DNA from 4 places in the Paenibacillus sp. MER 180 genome. Region 1 is predicted to be linked to each of the others. Evidence: riboswitches for the same ligand, from Rfam matches in the RefSeq annotation. Region 1 holds a riboswitch; each other region holds the start of a gene.
The links. Region 1 has a riboswitch for thiamine pyrophosphate ahead of M3661_RS10115 (ECF transporter S component). Riboswitches for the same ligand answer to the same signal wherever they lie in the genome.

Region 1 (4,355 bases):
ATTCTGAAATACGAAGGCGAGTTCGGCTGGAGGCTGCTTTCCTCTATTTCTGAATCGCGGGAACCATCGCTTGCGAGCTGGTGCTGGCAGCTCTTGACCCTCAATAAGATACATGCCTGTAGTACGCAGAATTTGCATAAGAGACAACAATAGTGTGCTCTTGCCAGCGCCGTTCTCTCCAATAATCGTAATCCATTCACCCGGATAAATATCTACGCTGGGGACGGATATGCGACGAATTTCTTCATAGTAGCCGCTAAAATCACGCAAAGAGAGCAGTGGCTGCACGGCTTGCAGACGCGCGTAAGTGCGCCCGCCATCTTGCTTGCAATGAGGTTGTTGATATTCGTTCGCCGTTCGTTGCTGCGATATGGCTTGGTAAGCTTCTGAATGAATGTAGTCCTGCCATACACCTGGATACCAAATGCCATATTCAATGAGCTTATCTTTATGATGTAGAAATACATTTTTCGGCTCGTCGTCCGCAATGATTTGTCCAGTGCTGTCGAATAGCACCACACGATTGATAATGTCGATAACATGCTCGATTTTATGCTCCACGATTAGAATAGTGGAGGAATCGGCAGCTTGTTTCACGGTGTCCCAGACTTGCTTCGTTCCTTCTGGATCAAGAAGCGCTGTGGGCTCATCGAGGAACAACACCTCTGGTTCTAGCAGCAGGACGGACGCAAGCGCGAGCCGCTGCTTCATGCCTTGGGATAGCGTATGGATTTCTGTATGCAGATTGTTGAACTGCAATCCCACTCTTTCGAGTATGCCTGTCATGCATGCTGGCATTTGATCACGGGGGATCGAGAGATTTTCCAGTACAAACGCGAGCTCTTCATCTACATATGGCATGCAGAACTGGCTGTCCGGATCTTGGAATACGAAGCCCCAGCTTGAAGGAATCTTAATCTGATCGTATTTCATCGGTACTTCAATAGAGTGGGGCATAATTCCGCTTAATACTTGCAGCAGTGTTGATTTGCCGCAACCGCTTGGCCCGAGGAGCAATACCTTCTCGCCGATAGAAATGTGGAAGGAGAGGTCCTTGAACAGCAAGGAATCCTCTCCTGGAAATGTTAGGCGCAAGCGGTCAACAAATGCAGACGAATTCGCATGAGATTCCTGTTGCATGTGTAACCACCTTATTCCGAATTTGTGGCGTACGCACAAATTTTATCTATTCATATTATGCGTGCTATTGATTAAGTACCGCGTAATCCTCTTTGGATACAGGACGTATGGATTTGGTCACCCCTGTCGCTTCCAATGCGCGAACGAGCAAGCCGGCAAATACGCCAGCGAAGATGAACGCACTAATGACACGAAGTCCGTACTTCAAGACGAGCACCCATGTCTCGTAATCTGCATATCCGTAACCGAGATCGATCATGAATGAGCCGACTGCGGACAGAATGCCAGCGATGCCTGCGATGACGATGCTGTGCTTGCGGTATCCGGTCATGGTGAATGCCAATTCTGCTGCCAGACCTTGTACACAGCCATACACAATCGTCTCCAGTCCCCAAGCAGAGCCAAGAATAGCCGATAAATTAGCGGCAGCAAGACTTGCCAGGAAGCAGACGCCGGGCTTGCGAATGACCAGGTACGCGAATGGGCCAGCCATAAACCACATGCCATATGTTAATTGTCCTGCTTGCGGGAACAGCGGCTTCGCGAGACTGTAGACGCTCTCCCACATTTTGAAGATCACACCAAATACGACCCCGATCATCACGGTAATGAGAATATCCGTGAACTTTAATTTGTTGCTTCTCTGTTGTTCTGGCAACATAACCCTCTCCTTTGTTGTATAGTTAGCATACAAAAAACCGTCTGGCAACCAGACGGTAGAAGAGTCCTAGATCACAGCAGAGCATGATCACATGACAAATACAGATTCTCTACGCTGGCATTACCCAGATCAGATTAACGGTCAGTAGCGGTATACTTATCTACAATCTCAGCTTGATTCCTCAAGCCCCCGAATTTGTATGACTATGCAATTGCTCATATCATACAATATTCATGTTAGGTTGACAACGAAATGTTTACAAAAAAACATAAAAGATACGAGGAAGTTAGAAGTCTATGAGGTTGAAATTGTTCGCTGGACAACATAGAAGAGGAGGAGTGGTGAGCGTGTTTAGGAGATTTGGAGAGAGAATAGAACAAAATGAGGATCAGGAAGAAACCCTGATCCTCATTAATAGTTAATCGTGTGAAGCTGTAGAATGTCGTCTCAATGACAAGCTGTATACGATCCCTCCGCAAGCAAGGACTGCTATGAGCAGCATAATCAGGCCACTGTATAAGGGAAATGAAGCTTCATTGGCAACGGCAACGGTAGGTGTCAGTGAAGTCAGCAGCCAACTATGTGTAAGCAGACCGCCGACTACAGCGATGCCGATGCCTTCAGCTATAAAGCATGCAAAGCTGAGCATGCTCATGCCTTCTCCTGCTTGGTCAGGTGCTAGTGATTCTGCAACGGATGCAGATATAACTGTCTTAATGAATGACAACCCTCCGAACACGAGCACGAGGGCGAACGTCATCAACCATGGAGAATCATTCCCCCATGCAATGAGCGTGACGAAACTGAATGTGACGAGACCTATTCCAGCGACAAATACAAATGAAGTTCCTCTCTTATCAACGAGAGTTCCACCGAGTATGCCGAACAGAATGACGCTGAGTGTCCCTGGGAAAATGATCGCGCTGCCGATAACGGCGGTCGAAAGTTGGTGTACATCCCGCATGAAGTAAGGAACCATCGAAATAAATCCAGCTACCGTTCCTAGCAAAATGGAACCAGCAAGCGTGCCGAGTACATATGGGCGATTAGCGAACAGGGACGGAGCAATAAACGGCTCGCGAATACGGCGGATATGGAAGGCAAACCCAAGAACGAGAATCATACTGCAGACAAGATAGAACCAGACATATGTCGTAGTAAACAAGGTAAATAGAATAATGCCTGCTGACAAGAGGGCAATGCCGATGATATCTGTTCGTCCATTGCGAGAAGGCTCCTGCGGCAGTGCGGTCAAGAAGAAGGGGAGACTGACTATCGTCATTACCGGAATGACAAACAGGTAGGACCAATGCACATAATCTGCCAGTACACCGCCTACAGCTGGGCCAATCCCTTCACCAAGCGCTACCATAGAACCAATCATGCCGAACGCCTTGCCTCGATGCTGCTCTCCAACGTAGCGAGTGACCATAACCATGATGAGTCCGGGCACGGCCGAAGCCCCGGCACCTTGTATCAATCTGGCTGCCAATACAGCTGACAAGTAGTCATGGGCAAAGAAACCGAGCAACGAGCCACTACCATAGATGAGCACACCGATGAGCAGCGGCTTCTTAATGCCGTATTGGGATGACAGGGTGCCATAAATGATGGAGCCGAGCGCGAAGGTAATCATGAAGCATGTGTTGATCCAATTCGTAACGGACGGAGTGATATTGAAATCGTATGCGATGTCGGGCAATGATACGTTGAAAACAGTCTCATTCAACACACTGAAAAAAGCTAAAAAGCTTAACCACGCGATCGATTTCTTCACATTGGGAAAGGCATACACGGGTTGTTCTTGTTCTGCCGCATCGATGCGGTTGTCATTGTTCATTTGTTCCACGAATAGGAATCCCCTTTCTCTTGCTAAAGGGGAGTTGCGCAGTTTACAGGGGTATTATGCGTTATCCCCGATCAATACCTGCCCCAGTTGATGTTACGCACTTCATCTTAACGCCTCCTCATTATTGTTGCTTCCAGTATAGCAGTGGGGTTTTCCTTATTCAATTAAAAATGCAATAATATAGAATGCACTCAACGCAAGACATACAAGGGTAAGGAGATACAAAGTAAATGAATGTACTTATTGCAGACGATGAACCGCATATGTTGAAAATTTTAGCGGCTTATTTTGATAAAGAGGGCTTTCGAACGTTTACGGCAGAGAACGGGCGTCAAGCGCTTGAGATCTATTACAACCAGCCGCTGGACTTGGCAGTGCTCGATTGGATGATGCCGCAGATGAGCGGGATTGAGTTGTGTCGAGAAATCAAAGCGAATTCGAAGTTGAAGGTGCTCATGCTTACGGCCAAGGGAGAGCACGAAGATGAGCTGACAGCTCTTGATTCTGGAGCGGATGAGTATATTCGGAAGCCGTTCGATCCTCGGGTTTTGCTGGCGAGGGCGAAGAAGCTGCTGAACATGCAGGCACAATATCTATTCGGGGATATCCAGGTAGATATGGAAGGACAGAAGATTAGCAAGTGTGGAATTGATCTGCGGGTTACGAAGAAGGAATTTCAATTGATGAAGTTTTTTATTCTGAACA
Region 2 (4,355 bases), on a different contig from region 1:
AATGTTACTTGAGCAGCGTCTTTATTCGCTTCTGTTGATGTGTTTGTTTCAGGTTGTTTTGCAGCTTCTTCTTTCTTATCTCCACAACCAGCCAACATACCTACTACCAATACTGCGGATAGTAACAGTACAAGTTTCTTTTTCATAAAGAGTCCCCACCTTTTCTTTAGTTCAAAATTACTTTGTGAAAATTATAACTAACCGATTTACAATGTCATTTTAACATTAACTCCCTCTATTTAATGTGATATATATCACACATAAAGGGTAAATCTTTAACTAAACCAAACTTTTTCCACGACTGTTTATTAGCTGGCATTGACGATGCGGCTATGTATGACAATATATTCCCTCCATATCGCTCACAATATACGAGAGGGGCATCGGTAACGTTCATCCATCCATGTAAAATAATTGCTTCCACTTAATATAAGGGATAATTGCATCGCTGTTCAGTGATATTTTTCTATTGGCATGAACGATATGCATATGGTAAAGTTATGGCTTGCGCCTAAGCGCCGCGGTTCGTAACCATCCCGCGTAATCAAAACTAGGGAGGAATTTTATTATATGTTCAACTTTACTTGGGGCATTCTGTTCGTCCTTGCGAACTTTGCCTTCTTCTTGATTTGCTACCGGGCATTTGGCAAGTCGGGACTATATGCTTGGATTGGTGTAATGACGGTCATCGCTAATATCCAAGTTGGCAAGACGATTGAGATGTTCGGCATTGTCATGACACTTGGCAACACGGCGAATGCAACGCTGTTCTTGACAACGGATCTGTTGAATGAAAAGTTCGGCCGTAAGGAAGCGAAGCGCGCAGTGTGGTTCGGATTCTTCACGTTGATTATGACGACGATTATTATGCAGATGGCTCTTCGCTTTACGCCTGAGGCTTCTGATATGGCGCGTACGGCACAAGCATCGCTGTCGAATATTTTTGATTTGATGCCGCGCCTTGTCGTAGCAAGCTTGACCGCGTATTTCGTCAGTCAGTTCTTAGATGTGAAGCTCTTTAGTTGGGTGAAGGAACGATACCCGAAGGCAGGCCAATTGTGGATTCGAAGCAATGGTAGTACAGGAATTAGCCAAATGGCGGATTCGCTCGTATTTTGTACGATTGCGTTTGCTGGCATGGTGCCTTGGGATGTATGGTTCCAAATCTTTATTACTACTTATGTCATTAAGCTCATCATCTCGGTGTTGTCGACACCAGTTCTATATTGGGCTAGAAGCTTCCCTGTTCGTGGAGATGTGGAAGGGCAGCAAGCGAAGTAGGGAGCGCACATTGGTTGACTTAGTAAAGCGGCTCTAACTTCATTATATAAAGAAGACCCCGATACCGATATGGTGTTGGGGTCTTTTGTATATGTACTCTAGTATGGTCACCATTGTCTAGAAGCATTTTGTCTAGAAGCATTATGCCTAGAACCAGTCCGTCAATCAAGGGTGATGGCCGCAATGATAAGGAATGATTTCTGTTCGATATTGATGCGAATTCGTTGATTCGGATTCTCCAAATCCATATGAGGCAGGGAATGCTCCAGCCACAGCAGCACGAAGCAGCCAAGCAGCAGGCCGAATGCAATCACGATTTTGGCGATCGTATCATACAGACATCCTCTACGCCAAGAAATCAATGAGGTAATTATTTTGAGTTAAAATGGAAGATTGTCCCTTGTTTCACATGGAACTTTTTTCGACAGGAATCTAGTGAATATGAGCAATCTGCTGTCATAAAGCATACGAATAACGAAGTTGATGGGAGATATAAGCATTGCCCCAATGATCAGCGGACACTTTGCAATTTCTGTTTGTCACTGGACTTTCTGATGGATGAGGACTATAATTACCCGTGTAATATGGTAGCTTCGATAACTGCATATGCACGCTAGGGGTGCTGGAATTTGGCCGGCTGAGATTGTATCCCATTAAGATACCGACCCTTACACCTGATCTGGGTAATGCCAGCGTAGGAAAGACGTTGAACCGCGTCATTATTGTTATAATTAGGTTGCTTGCTTATTCGTCATGCTCTGCATGAATGTGCGCTGCTTTGGGCAGAATGGACATAATTGCTGTACGGATGAACGAATGCCGGATGACCTTATTGACGTGATTCATCGTATGATGCACATTCGCATATACGCGTAGAACGGCACACAAAGCGTCCCAGAGGGGGCGCTTTTTTTTGTGGATCTGAATCGTGTTGCAGGACGGCGGGACGGGAACTTGCTCATCCATACATATACGATCGAGCGGATCGTCCAACTGGTGAATGCGGCAGGCGTTATCGAAGCACTTTCTAAATTCATGATCGGCTCTCCACTAGTGAGGGAAGGAAGAGAAGGGGGATTCATCATATGCAACGGACACGCTTTACACGAGGGTTGATGCTGGCGCTCGTTATCATGATGACATTTGCGCTCGCTGCTTGCGGCGGCAAGGGTCAGGAAGCAGGACAAGGGAGCCAGACAGAGGGGAACACGGCACAGGAGCAAGGAACGGATAAAGCGAAGGAGAAGCGCGATGTTAAGATTGTGCTTGATTGGACGCCAAATACGAATCATACCGGCTTGTATGTAGCCAAGGAGAAGGGCTACTATGAGGAAGAAGGTCTGAATGTCGAGATATTGCAGCCGAGTACTGGCGCATCAGATGCGATGATCGCATCGGGAGAAGCGCAATTCGGTGTTAGTGTTCAGGAAAGTATTACGATGGCTCGACAACAAAATGTTCCGATCGTGTCGATTGGTGCGATCATTCAGCATAATACATCAGGCTTTGCCGCGCCGAAGGACAAGAACATCAAGTCACCTAAGGACTTTGAAGGCAAAACGTATGGCGGCTGGGGTTCTCCGGTTGAGGAGATGATTATCCGCACGATTATGGAAAAGGACGGCGGCGACTATAGCAAGCTGAAGAGCGTCAACATGGGCAATGCCGATTACTTTACAGCCGTGAAGAAGGATATTGATTTCGCGTGGATCTTTTACGCTTGGACAGGTATTGAAGCAGAGCTTCGCGGTGAGCCGATTGATATGCTGTACGTCAATCAATATGCGAAGGAACTCGACTATTATACGCCGGTTCTTTCGACAAGCGAGAAGCTGATCAAGGAAGATCCTGAATTGATTAAGGCATTCATGCGTGCTACGTCCAAGGGCTATCAATATGCGATTGACAATCCGGAAGATGCAGCCAACCTGCTGCTTAAAGCTGTGCCGGATTTGAACAAAGACCTGGTTATCGCAAGCCAGAAATGGCTCAGTCCGAAGTATAAAGACGATGCACCTCGCTGGGGCGAGCAAAAGCGTGACGTATGGGCAAATTACATGAATTGGCTCGTGGAGAACAAATTAATGGATAAGAGCATCGATGTAGACAAGGCGTTTACGAATGACTTCTTGCCAGCTTCATAAGCCTATACGGTTATAGGAATAGGCAATGGGCGCATATGCGCCCTTTTGCTGTATATCGTTACCTGTGTATATCGTTATAGGATATCGATACGAGATAATCGTCACCAAGACCGTTACAAGTTGATCATTACATGAGGATTGAGAAAGAGGAGGAGAAGCAAGATGGCGAACAGTTTAGTAAGCATTCAGATCATTCCGAAGACGAAAAATGGGGAAGACGTAATTCCCTATGTAGATCGTGCAATCGAAGTCATTCAAGCATCGGGTGTGAAATATCAGGTAAATCCACTGGAGACAACGATGGAAGGCGAACTTAGTGAACTCTTCCGTATTATTGAGGATATGAACAAGGCCATGATTGAGATGGGAAGCATCAATGTATTGTCGCAAGTAAAGATTGTGTATAAGCCTTCCGGCATTACGATGGATGAATTGACGGTGAAGTACCGGCCATGAGTGGACGTCGAATCGCGAAGATCGGTCCTCCGATCATTGCATTTATCATATTCCTCGCCATATGGCAGGCAGGAGTAATGGTGTCAGGCATTGAGAAGTGGATGCTGCCCAGTCCGCTCGATATTGTACAAGAGGCCGTAAGCAATGGTGGCGGTCTGCTTATGCATACATGGGCTTCTGTTCAATTGACGCTCATTGGTTTCTGTGTAGGCACCGCTGTCGGCCTGCTGCTGGCTTGTTCGCTTCATCCGATGCCGTGGCTGAAGCGGGCGATCTATCCGCTTGTCATAGTCAGTCAGAATATCCCGACGATTGCGCTGCTGCCGCTGCTGATGATCTGGTTCGGCTTCGGTCTCATGCCGAAGATTGTCACCATTACGCTGGTATGCTTCTTCCCCGTATGCGTGGCTACCCTGGATGGTCTTGCCCAGACAGACCGCACGATGATGAATTATATGCGTATGGCGGGCGCGA
Region 3 (4,355 bases), on a different contig from region 1:
GGCCGTTGCCGCCCCCAAGCCCGAATGTCTCCTCAATTGCTGCCTGAATATAATGCCGCGCAGTACGAACCGCTTCATTGGGAGCAGTGCCCTTCGCAAGTTCTGCCGTAATCGCTGCCGAGTAAGTGCAGCCCGTGCCATGAGTATGCTTGGTCATGATTCTGCGGCCTTCCAGCAGTGTGAAGCGGGCTCCGTCATAGAACAGGTCAACAGCCAGCTCGGTCGGCATGTCGTGGCCTCCCTTGATGATGACCATTTTGGCGCCGTAATCAGCAATTCTTATCGCAGCCTTGCACCGATCTTGCAGGGTGACAATCTTCATTCCTGCAAGCGCTTCTGCTTCCGGGATGTTAGGCGTGACAATCAGCGCAAGCGGCAGCAGGCGATTCTTCATCGCCTCTATGGCATCTTGCTGCAGCAGCTCTGCGCCTCCCTTGGCTATCATGACCGGGTCGACGACAACGTTGTTCAAACCGAATGCTTCAATGCGATTCGCCACTGTCTCAATAATGTCTGCGCTGAACAGCATGCCTGTTTTGACAGCATCGACCCCAATATCTTCTACGACGGCATTTATCTGTTTAGCAACGGCTTCAGGAGATAGCGGATATACGCCGTGAACACCAAGCGTGTTCTGTACCGTCACAGCCGTAATCGCTGACATGCCGAATACGTTCAGCTCTTGGAAGGTCTTGATGTCAGCTTGAATGCCGGCGCCGCCACCGCTATCGGAACCGGCAATCGTCAATGCTCGTGCGACCATCATAGCCATACCTTCCTTCTAGCGGAGGCTTGGCGAGGGGTGATCGTTGAAGCTGCTGTATCGAATTGGTCGGTCTCTGCCAAGGCATCAAGAAATGCAGTTTGGAAGCTACCAGGACCTCGGTGGCCGGCTGTTCGATAGGCATGGGCGGCTGCGCCCCCATAATAAGACATCGCTGCGGCTCCTGCCAGCAATAAATCAGATTCTACCGCAGCGAATGCGCCGATGACCGATGTCAGCAGGCACCCGCTTCCTGTAATGTTCGTCAACATCGGATGACCGCCATTAATGATATAGCCGGTTGTGCCGTCCGTAATAACATCCTCTTTTCCTGAAATAGCAACGATGGTGCCGAATCGTTCGGCTGCCCGCGCAGCAAGATCGAACAACGCTTCAGGGGAGCGAAGGGAGCTTTCAGACTCCACGCAATCCACGCCCTTGATCTCGCCAGCCTCCCCCATAAGCTGGGCAATTTCCGCGGCATTGCCGCGCATAATCGAGATGCGCAATTCCTTTAGCATCTTCACCGACACCTTTGTCCGATACGGCGTTGCGCCTGCGCCTACTGGATCGAGAATAACGGGAATGCCATGTACATTCGCCGACCGTCCTGCAATTAGCATAGCTTCTATCATGTCAGTATCGAGCGTGCCAAGGTTCAATACGAGCGCATCTGCTGCCTTGGCCATGTCCGCTACCTCTTCCTTGGCTGAAGCCATCACAGGGGAGGCGCCAATGGCTAGCAGACCGTTAGCGGTAAAGTTGGCGACGACGATATTCGTCATATTGTGGATGAGGGGGCGCCGTTCCTTAATACGTTGGGGGAAGAACTGCATATCGATCATCCTTGTTTCACCTCTGTCTTCTCCGCCAAGCGTACCGGCCAGTCTTCTACTTGATAAGCCATGTCCCAAAACATATATTCCAGCTGGCAGCTAGTCAGAAAATGCTTCTTCAGCTGCTGCTTGCGTGCTTGCGACAGCGATTCTGCCCATTCATCCAGCATTCGGCGCATTTTGTCCGTAACTCCGCCGCCGAGGTCTCCATAGAAATGAATCCACTCATAGAACGGATGGGTCTCATCTGGATTCACTTCTTTTAGCAGACGTTGTCCGATCTCCGTATATGTCCATGGGCACGGCAGCAAAGCCGCAATAATATCTTCTAGGGTTCCTTCGTGGGCCACGGTAAGCATATGGGACACATAATGGCTCGCAGAAGGGGCGAGCGGGTAGCCTTGCAGTTCTTCGAACGTTACGCCTGCCACGTTACAAAAATTATGATGGGGGTGTATCTCGCTATTCAGCACAAACGAGATTTGCTCGTTGAAAAGAGCCATTGTCTCTCGGCTGTTACATTTGGAAATCGCAATGCCGTAAATCCGAATAAAGGCATTCAAATATTCAAAATCCTGCTTTACGTAGTGAATCAACTGTTCTTTCTTGACAGTACCTTCAGCAATTCCCCGAACGAATGGATGATCCATAATGGCATCGTATATCGGCTCTGCTTCGTGTCTCAGTTCCTCCGTAAATGTAAGCATGAACAGCACCTCCGCATGATTGGATAGATGATGAATGCATGCTGAAATCTGGTCAAGGAGCACTTCGCGGCAGCCAAAAAAAGCCGCCCCGAAATGGAGCGGCTTCATCATGTCCATACAAAAAGACCATGAGGCCGGCTCCACTTCCCTCCGCCGGTATTACCCGGATCAGGTTCAAAGGGTCCAAGAATTCTTGTCTCAGCCGCCTATGCGGCTCCCCTAGTGGATTTCACGTCATATTCATCTTACGAACTACTTTAGCATTGATGGAGATAATTGTAAAACGTTAGTTTTCTGAACCATTCGGTCAAAACGATAATTTGTTAGTGCTTGGAGTGAAGATTCGTATTGCAATTGACGCTGCGACAACTGATACAATAACCTCATAAGGCGCCTTATGATACGTCAAGTGATAGAGGTTGATGATAGTGATGAGCAACATGATAGGAATCGACAAATTATCGCAGGAAATCGGTGTGACGAGCCGAACCCTGCGCCATTGGGAGTCGCAAGGGTTGTTTGCGAGTCAACGCGATACCAGTTCTGGCTGGAGGATGTATGATGAACAGACCGTGCTTGCAATCCGCATTACAGCCTGGTTAAGAGGGTTCGATATTGGGATTAGAGAGATTAAAGTGGTGCTGGCGGATATGACGTTCCGAACCGCACATCAGGTAATGACTCAGTATGCACACGAGATGATTGAGCACAAGAATGAGTGCATAACGAAGGAACTAACATTGAAGAAATGGTTGGAGCAGTTGCACAAGTACCTCAATGAACCGATTACGGCTCAATTGCTGCTGCAATTATGTCATGAACCGTTCCTACATTCAAATATGAAACATGAGGTGACAATGCCGATGAGTAATCAGTGGAGTTATTCTCCAGCATCGATCAAATTCGTAACCCTTCCACCAATGAGAATGGCTTGCCATGTTGTCGTAAGCGCATCACCAGAAGAAGAAGCGATCGAATCATTAGTGGACTGGCTCGTGCAAGCTGAACTGCAAGGAACGGCACGGCTATTTGGAAAAAATGAAGAACCACTCCCTGACGTTGAATCGAACGTTTACGGTTATGGTGCATATGCCTCCATTCCAGAAAATATCGATATACCAAGTCATTTGGCGGAGGCTAGGTTCTCCGGCGGGGTGTATGCCATGATGGAGAGTACAGATGATATTACGGGATCGTGGCAATTATTGATGGAGAAATTGAACGAGCATCCTGATTACGAGCCTGATTCGGAGGCAAGATTCTGTTTGGAGGAGCACATACGAAATGCCAACCCAGCAGGAAGCAGCAACGCTTATTGGCTGCAGTTATTCGAACCGGTTCGAAAGAAAATAAAATAATAAACATGAAATCCCCGGTGCAGTCGTTGCGCCGGGGATTGCTTTTCATGGGATAGGAGAGAGGGCAGCTCGCTTTGCGGTTTCTTTATTAAGAAGTCGAAGTTACGAGCGGTCGCATGATGCGTTTGCGTTGATGGAATGTGGCAATTTCGGCTAGACCGCGCTGCTGAAGCATAAGGGTATTGTCCGCCACGTATTTGCCGACGTCGTCTGGAAAGTGAGAATCCGATGACAGGGTAAAGGGGACATCATGTCGAAGCAGAACATCGATAAAGGAGGAACTCGGACACATCTCCTTGACCGGGTAGCGGTAGAACAGTCCTGCATTTACCTCTGTAGCTGTATTTGTCCGTTTTAATGCTTGTGCGATTCGCTCGTAGTACGGGAGATGCAGCTCCTCAGCTGGGCGATAATTAAATACTTTCAAATTGTCCAAATGGGCGGCAATATCGAACAGACCGCTGTTAATCATTCGTTCGACATCATCGAAAAAGCGTCCGTACAGTTCACACAGATCAACCTGATCGAAGCGGAACTGAGTCTCGGGATTATCGAATCCCCATCCATCCACATAGTGAATCGACCCGATCACGTAGTCCCAATCCGCCATTGCAATGAATGATTCCAAGTCCTTCTCTCCACCTGCAAAATAATCCGCCTCTAATCCAAGACGTAGCTCGACTCCCCGCTC
Region 4 (4,355 bases), on a different contig from region 1:
AGTCGTCAGCCGCGTTCAAGCGCTGTTCAGGCGAATCGACTCTTTTGCCAAGGTGGATAGGCAGGAGCAGGAAGTTATCGAAATCGGAGATGTGAGGCTGAATACAAGGAGCTGCCAACTGTTCAAGTCCGGCATCCCAAGAGAATTGACATCATACGAATTCAAGATTGTGGAGCTTCTTATGAGAGAGGCTGGCAGAGTATTGACCAAAGCGCATATTTACGAGCAGGTGTGGGGCGAGGAATACATCGGAGACGAAAATTTAATTATGGTGTACATAAGCAAAATCCGTGAGAAAATTGAGGATAATCCGAGAAAGCCTATCCACCTCATTACGATTAGGGGGTTAGGCTACCGTTTTGAAAAAAGCAAATAATCTCTCCGGTCGACGTCCCTTGAAACGGGTATTTTTTCGAAATTATGCAGTGATCTGCGTCCTGATGATAGCAGCGATTATTGTATCTCTCCTTAGCACGAACCTATTTATGAGGCGGTATATAGATGAACTGGTCGTTGCTAAAATTAATGGAACGGATATTTATCGATACCCTTTCCATAACATTAGCGAGCATTTGCTGGACAAGTACGGCGGTTGGTTCGAAATCGTGAATGAGTCAGGCGAAATCATTTTTGTCAAAGGAAACAAAGAGGACGACATCAAGCATTACGAAGACGGTCAAATGTATGCCAAGATGGATGTAGAGCGCAACGATGATGCAATCTCCTACCATGCATACCAAGCCAAAGGGCCGAACGGCGAATCTTATGTATTGCTGTGGAAAATTCCTGAGCGCTTGTTGAAATTATCAACTGCGACAACGATCTTTGCTGCGTTATTAGCAATTTTATTATTTATCCTGCTTTACTTTTACGCCCGCTATTCGGTTAGACAAGTGAAAAAGCCGTTGCGGCAAATCTTAGAAGGCATCAAAGAGATGGAGCACTTCAATTACACGAAGCGGCTTCATTATTCAGCCGAACAGGAATTCGCGGAAATACAAGATGCGTTTAACGGCATGGCTGAACGATTGCAGCGCACTTCTGCTGAGAAGGAAGCCGCCGAGAACAATAAGCGAAACATGCTGCTGCATCTATCGCATGATTTGAAGACGCCGATTACTTCAATTTACGGTTATTCGCAGCTTCTGTTGGACAATCAGGCACTGGAAGACAAAGATACCCGCAAATATATTCAATACATTTACGATAAGTCAGCTTATATGGCCAATCTGATCAAAGATTTATTTGAACTGGCGAAGCTGGATGACAAGCATACGGAATTGAGCAAAGAGAAAGTGAACGTTACGAAATGGTTCCAGCAGCTCGTGGTGGAATTTTATCCGGAAATAGAAGAGAAGGGATTTGAGCTTGAAGCACATATCCCGGAAGAACCGCTCTATGTCAAGATGGACAAGATTCATATGAGTCGCGTCATCACCAACTTAATTAGCAATGCACTGCGATATAATCCAGCGGGAACGGTGCTCTATGTCTCATGTGCACGACAAGAAGGAAACGTTATACTGTGGATCGGAGACGACGGTATCGGCGTTCAGGAGCCGATCAAGGAACATATTTTCGAAGAATTCATCCGCGGCGATGGCCCGATTAAAGACAGTACAGGCTTAGGTCTCGCCATTTGCAAAAAAATCATAACGCTCCATGATGGCACGATTGAACTAACGCAGGATCAGTGTTACCATACCTTGTTTCAAATCACGTTGACTATTACGGAGGACTAGAGTTCCTTCACGATGTCGGGCATCACCTTCAGGCTTCGATACCACGGATCGTTTGCATGCCCGGATCTAGCCCATTGCAATATTAAGCTCCAGTTTGAAGTATTCCTTTTGGTGTTACACCCTTTACAAACGGATCATCCCGTGTATAATGAAAGCTGTCAAGCATATGAACGATGGAACAACTGCATAGTGAATTTCGAACACTAGGGGTGCTGTAACAAGCTGAGAGACAGCGGCAACGCTGTTAACCCTTATAACCCGAACTAGATAATACTAGCGTGGGGAAGTGTAGTCGACTGATTGATATAAGCTGCGGCTTCATCATGTTCGTCATTGCATGAAGCCATGTCATACCCTTGTATCCTCAAGCGTAACTGCACCGACTCACGGTGCAGTTTTTTTGTTGTCTGCTGACCACAATTTGATTCGTCAGGGAGGATATAAGTTATGAGTCAGTTATCTTGCGGTACGAGCCGCATCGTTGGTTGTCGCTTTTCCATCTATCCGATGAGCGATCGCTTTGTTGAACTTATTTTAGGAGCGTTGCGAGACACAGACATGTCTAAGGTATGGTGCCATACCGATGATGTCAGCACCTGGGTTCGTGGGCGCAGTGAACATGTATTCGATGTCGTTCAGTCAATTTTTTTACATAGCGCGGCAAGTGGAGAACATGTTGTGCTGAATGCTACGTTCTCTGTTGGCTGTCCGGGCGACACACAAGGAGATGCCTTCATGAGTACGGACGAAATTCGAATGAATGCGGAACGATATCAAGCGATTCCTCTCAAGGTCGCAGCTCATTTTGCGCTCTATCCGCTCGGAACGGCAGATTACATGGATACGATCTATGAGATCATTGGCCTTGCTAAGGAAGAAGGCACTTTCGATGAGAGCGCTCATTATGCAAGCCGCTTAGAAGGAGATGCACAGCGAGTATTTGCTACACTTGAGCATGCCTTTAATCGGGCGAGAAAATCAGACAAGTCCCATGTGGTGATGACAACTACGATGTCAGCCAACAGCCCTTCCACAAGGTAGCAGCTGAAGATAAAGAATTTCCAAAATGCAAGCTACAAACCCAACGGACTCATCCGATCATCGTTCTAAGAAAAGAGGAATGTTCATGAATTCGCGAAACAGCCAATGGAAATTACGAGATATCGTCGTTCTCAGTTCATTATCTGTTGTGTTTGCCGTCATTTATCTGCTCTTCTTGCAAATAGGCAATGTGCTTGTTGGCTTTATGGGGCCAATGGGATATGAAGTCATCTTCGGCATTTGGTTTATCGTATCGATCATCGCCACCTATATTATCCGCAAACCGGGGGCTGCGGTCATCTCAGAGACAGTCGCTGGACTGATTGAGGTATTAATCGGCAACGCCGTAGGGCCTATTTTGATTGTATCCGCCCTAATTCAAGGTTTGGGTGCCGAAGCCGTATTTGCCGCTACAAGATATCGGAATTATTCAACCAAAGTGCTCATGCTGGCTGGGGTGGGATCCGCTGTATTCAGCTTCGCATGGGGGTATTTCCGCAGCGGTTATGCGGCCTACTCTGTTGGTCTCATCATCGCGATGTTCGTCGTTCGCTGTATAAGTGGCGCACTCCTCTCGGGTCTGCTTGGCAAATGGATTGCGGACGCACTGGCCAATACAGGAGTTCTTAGAAGCTTCCCAATTGCAAAGGGGCAGCGATAACATGGCAAGCCCAGCGCTTCTCAATTCCAAGTACCCAGCACAATTGAATATACAACGTGACGTCGAGCATGGAACTCTTATTGCACTGGAAGCCACTGATCTGACACTCGCCTTCGAGACCGAAGGCGAGCCTGTCTTATCCAACATCAATGTCACCCTGCATGAGGGGGAAACCGTTCTGCTGCTAGGCCCAAGCGGCTGCGGCAAGAGCTCGCTAGCCTTCTGCCTTACCGGCCTGTATCCACATGCAATAATTAGTCTCGTCGATGGCAGTGTCCTCGTGTATGGCAAGCCAATCGAACAATACGATTCCGGTGAAGCGGCCCAGCATATCGGAATTGTATTTCAAGATTTCGAAAGTCAGTTCTGTATGCTGCGTGTAGAAGAGGAAATAGCCTTTTGCCTAGAAAATCGGGATTGTCCTCGAACTGAGATGGAATCCTTGATTCAAGAGGTATTAGAAAAGGTAGGATTACTCGCATGGCGACATGCGTATATCCACGAGCTATCGGGAGGCATGAAGCAGAAGCTGGCTCTCGCCTGCGCTCTAGCCCTTCGCGTGCACATGCTTGTATTGGATGAGCCCACATCGAATCTCGATCCGTATACAAGATACCAATTTGCTGTACTCATTTCAGAACTGGCATGCAAGGAAGGGATGGCTCTGCTCATCATTGAGCATCAATTGGACGATTGGATCGGCATGACGGATCGCCTGCTCGTGATGGATGAAGATGGAGCCCTCGTCTTTGACGGTCTTCCTGTCTCCTACTTCAAGCATCATGCATCTGAAGCCAAGTCACGTGGTATCTGGCTTCCGCAAGCGCTGGAACTGCAGCAATCCATCCGTGAGTGGTTTAATCGTAGCAACAGTAGCGATAGCAGCATCGATGACGATAGTAGTAACATTA

Region 2: another riboswitch for thiamine pyrophosphate. It lies ahead of M3661_RS00905 (hypothetical protein); the one in region 1 lies ahead of M3661_RS10115 (ECF transporter S component).
Region 3: another riboswitch for thiamine pyrophosphate. It lies ahead of tenA (thiaminase II); the one in region 1 lies ahead of M3661_RS10115 (ECF transporter S component).
Region 4: another riboswitch for thiamine pyrophosphate. It lies ahead of M3661_RS07480 (Ykof family thiamine-binding protein); the one in region 1 lies ahead of M3661_RS10115 (ECF transporter S component).

Annotation. Positions count from the first base shown of each region.
Region 1 covers NZ_JAMAVT010000005.1:160,046-164,400, reverse strand. Annotated here, with positions in the region: gene M3661_RS10120 (ABC transporter ATP-binding protein) at 1-1,140, opposite strand, end outside; gene M3661_RS10115 (ECF transporter S component) at 1,205-1,801, opposite strand; TPP riboswitch at 1,891-2,004, opposite strand; gene M3661_RS10110 (MFS transporter) at 2,220-3,641, opposite strand; gene M3661_RS10105 (response regulator transcription factor) at 3,881-4,355, shown strand, end outside.
Region 2 covers NZ_JAMAVT010000001.1:223,485-227,839, reverse strand. Annotated here, with positions in the region: gene M3661_RS00920 (FMN-binding protein) at 1-146, opposite strand, end outside; gene M3661_RS00915 (queuosine precursor transporter) at 571-1,281, shown strand; gene M3661_RS00910 (hypothetical protein) at 1,443-1,595, opposite strand; TPP riboswitch at 1,887-2,000, shown strand; gene M3661_RS00905 (hypothetical protein) at 2,197-2,397, shown strand; gene M3661_RS00900 (ABC transporter substrate-binding protein) at 2,367-3,425, shown strand; gene M3661_RS00895 (thiamine-binding protein) at 3,588-3,881, shown strand; gene M3661_RS00890 (ABC transporter permease) at 3,878-4,355, shown strand, end outside.
Region 3 covers NZ_JAMAVT010000016.1:79,377-83,731, reverse strand. Annotated here, with positions in the region: gene thiD (bifunctional hydroxymethylpyrimidine kinase/phosphomethylpyrimidine kinase) at 1-763, opposite strand, end outside; gene thiM (hydroxyethylthiazole kinase) at 763-1,608, opposite strand; gene tenA (thiaminase II) at 1,605-2,306, opposite strand; TPP riboswitch at 2,435-2,537, opposite strand; gene M3661_RS22860 (MerR family transcriptional regulator) at 2,738-3,664, shown strand; gene M3661_RS22855 (histidinol phosphate phosphatase domain-containing protein) at 3,753-4,355, opposite strand, start outside.
Region 4 covers NZ_JAMAVT010000004.1:32,796-37,150, forward strand. Annotated here, with positions in the region: gene M3661_RS07470 (response regulator transcription factor) at 1-376, shown strand, start outside; gene M3661_RS07475 (HAMP domain-containing sensor histidine kinase) at 360-1,742, shown strand; TPP riboswitch at 1,938-2,044, shown strand; gene M3661_RS07480 (Ykof family thiamine-binding protein) at 2,190-2,783, shown strand; gene M3661_RS07485 (ECF transporter S component) at 2,869-3,444, shown strand; gene M3661_RS07490 (ABC transporter ATP-binding protein) at 3,446-4,355, shown strand, end outside.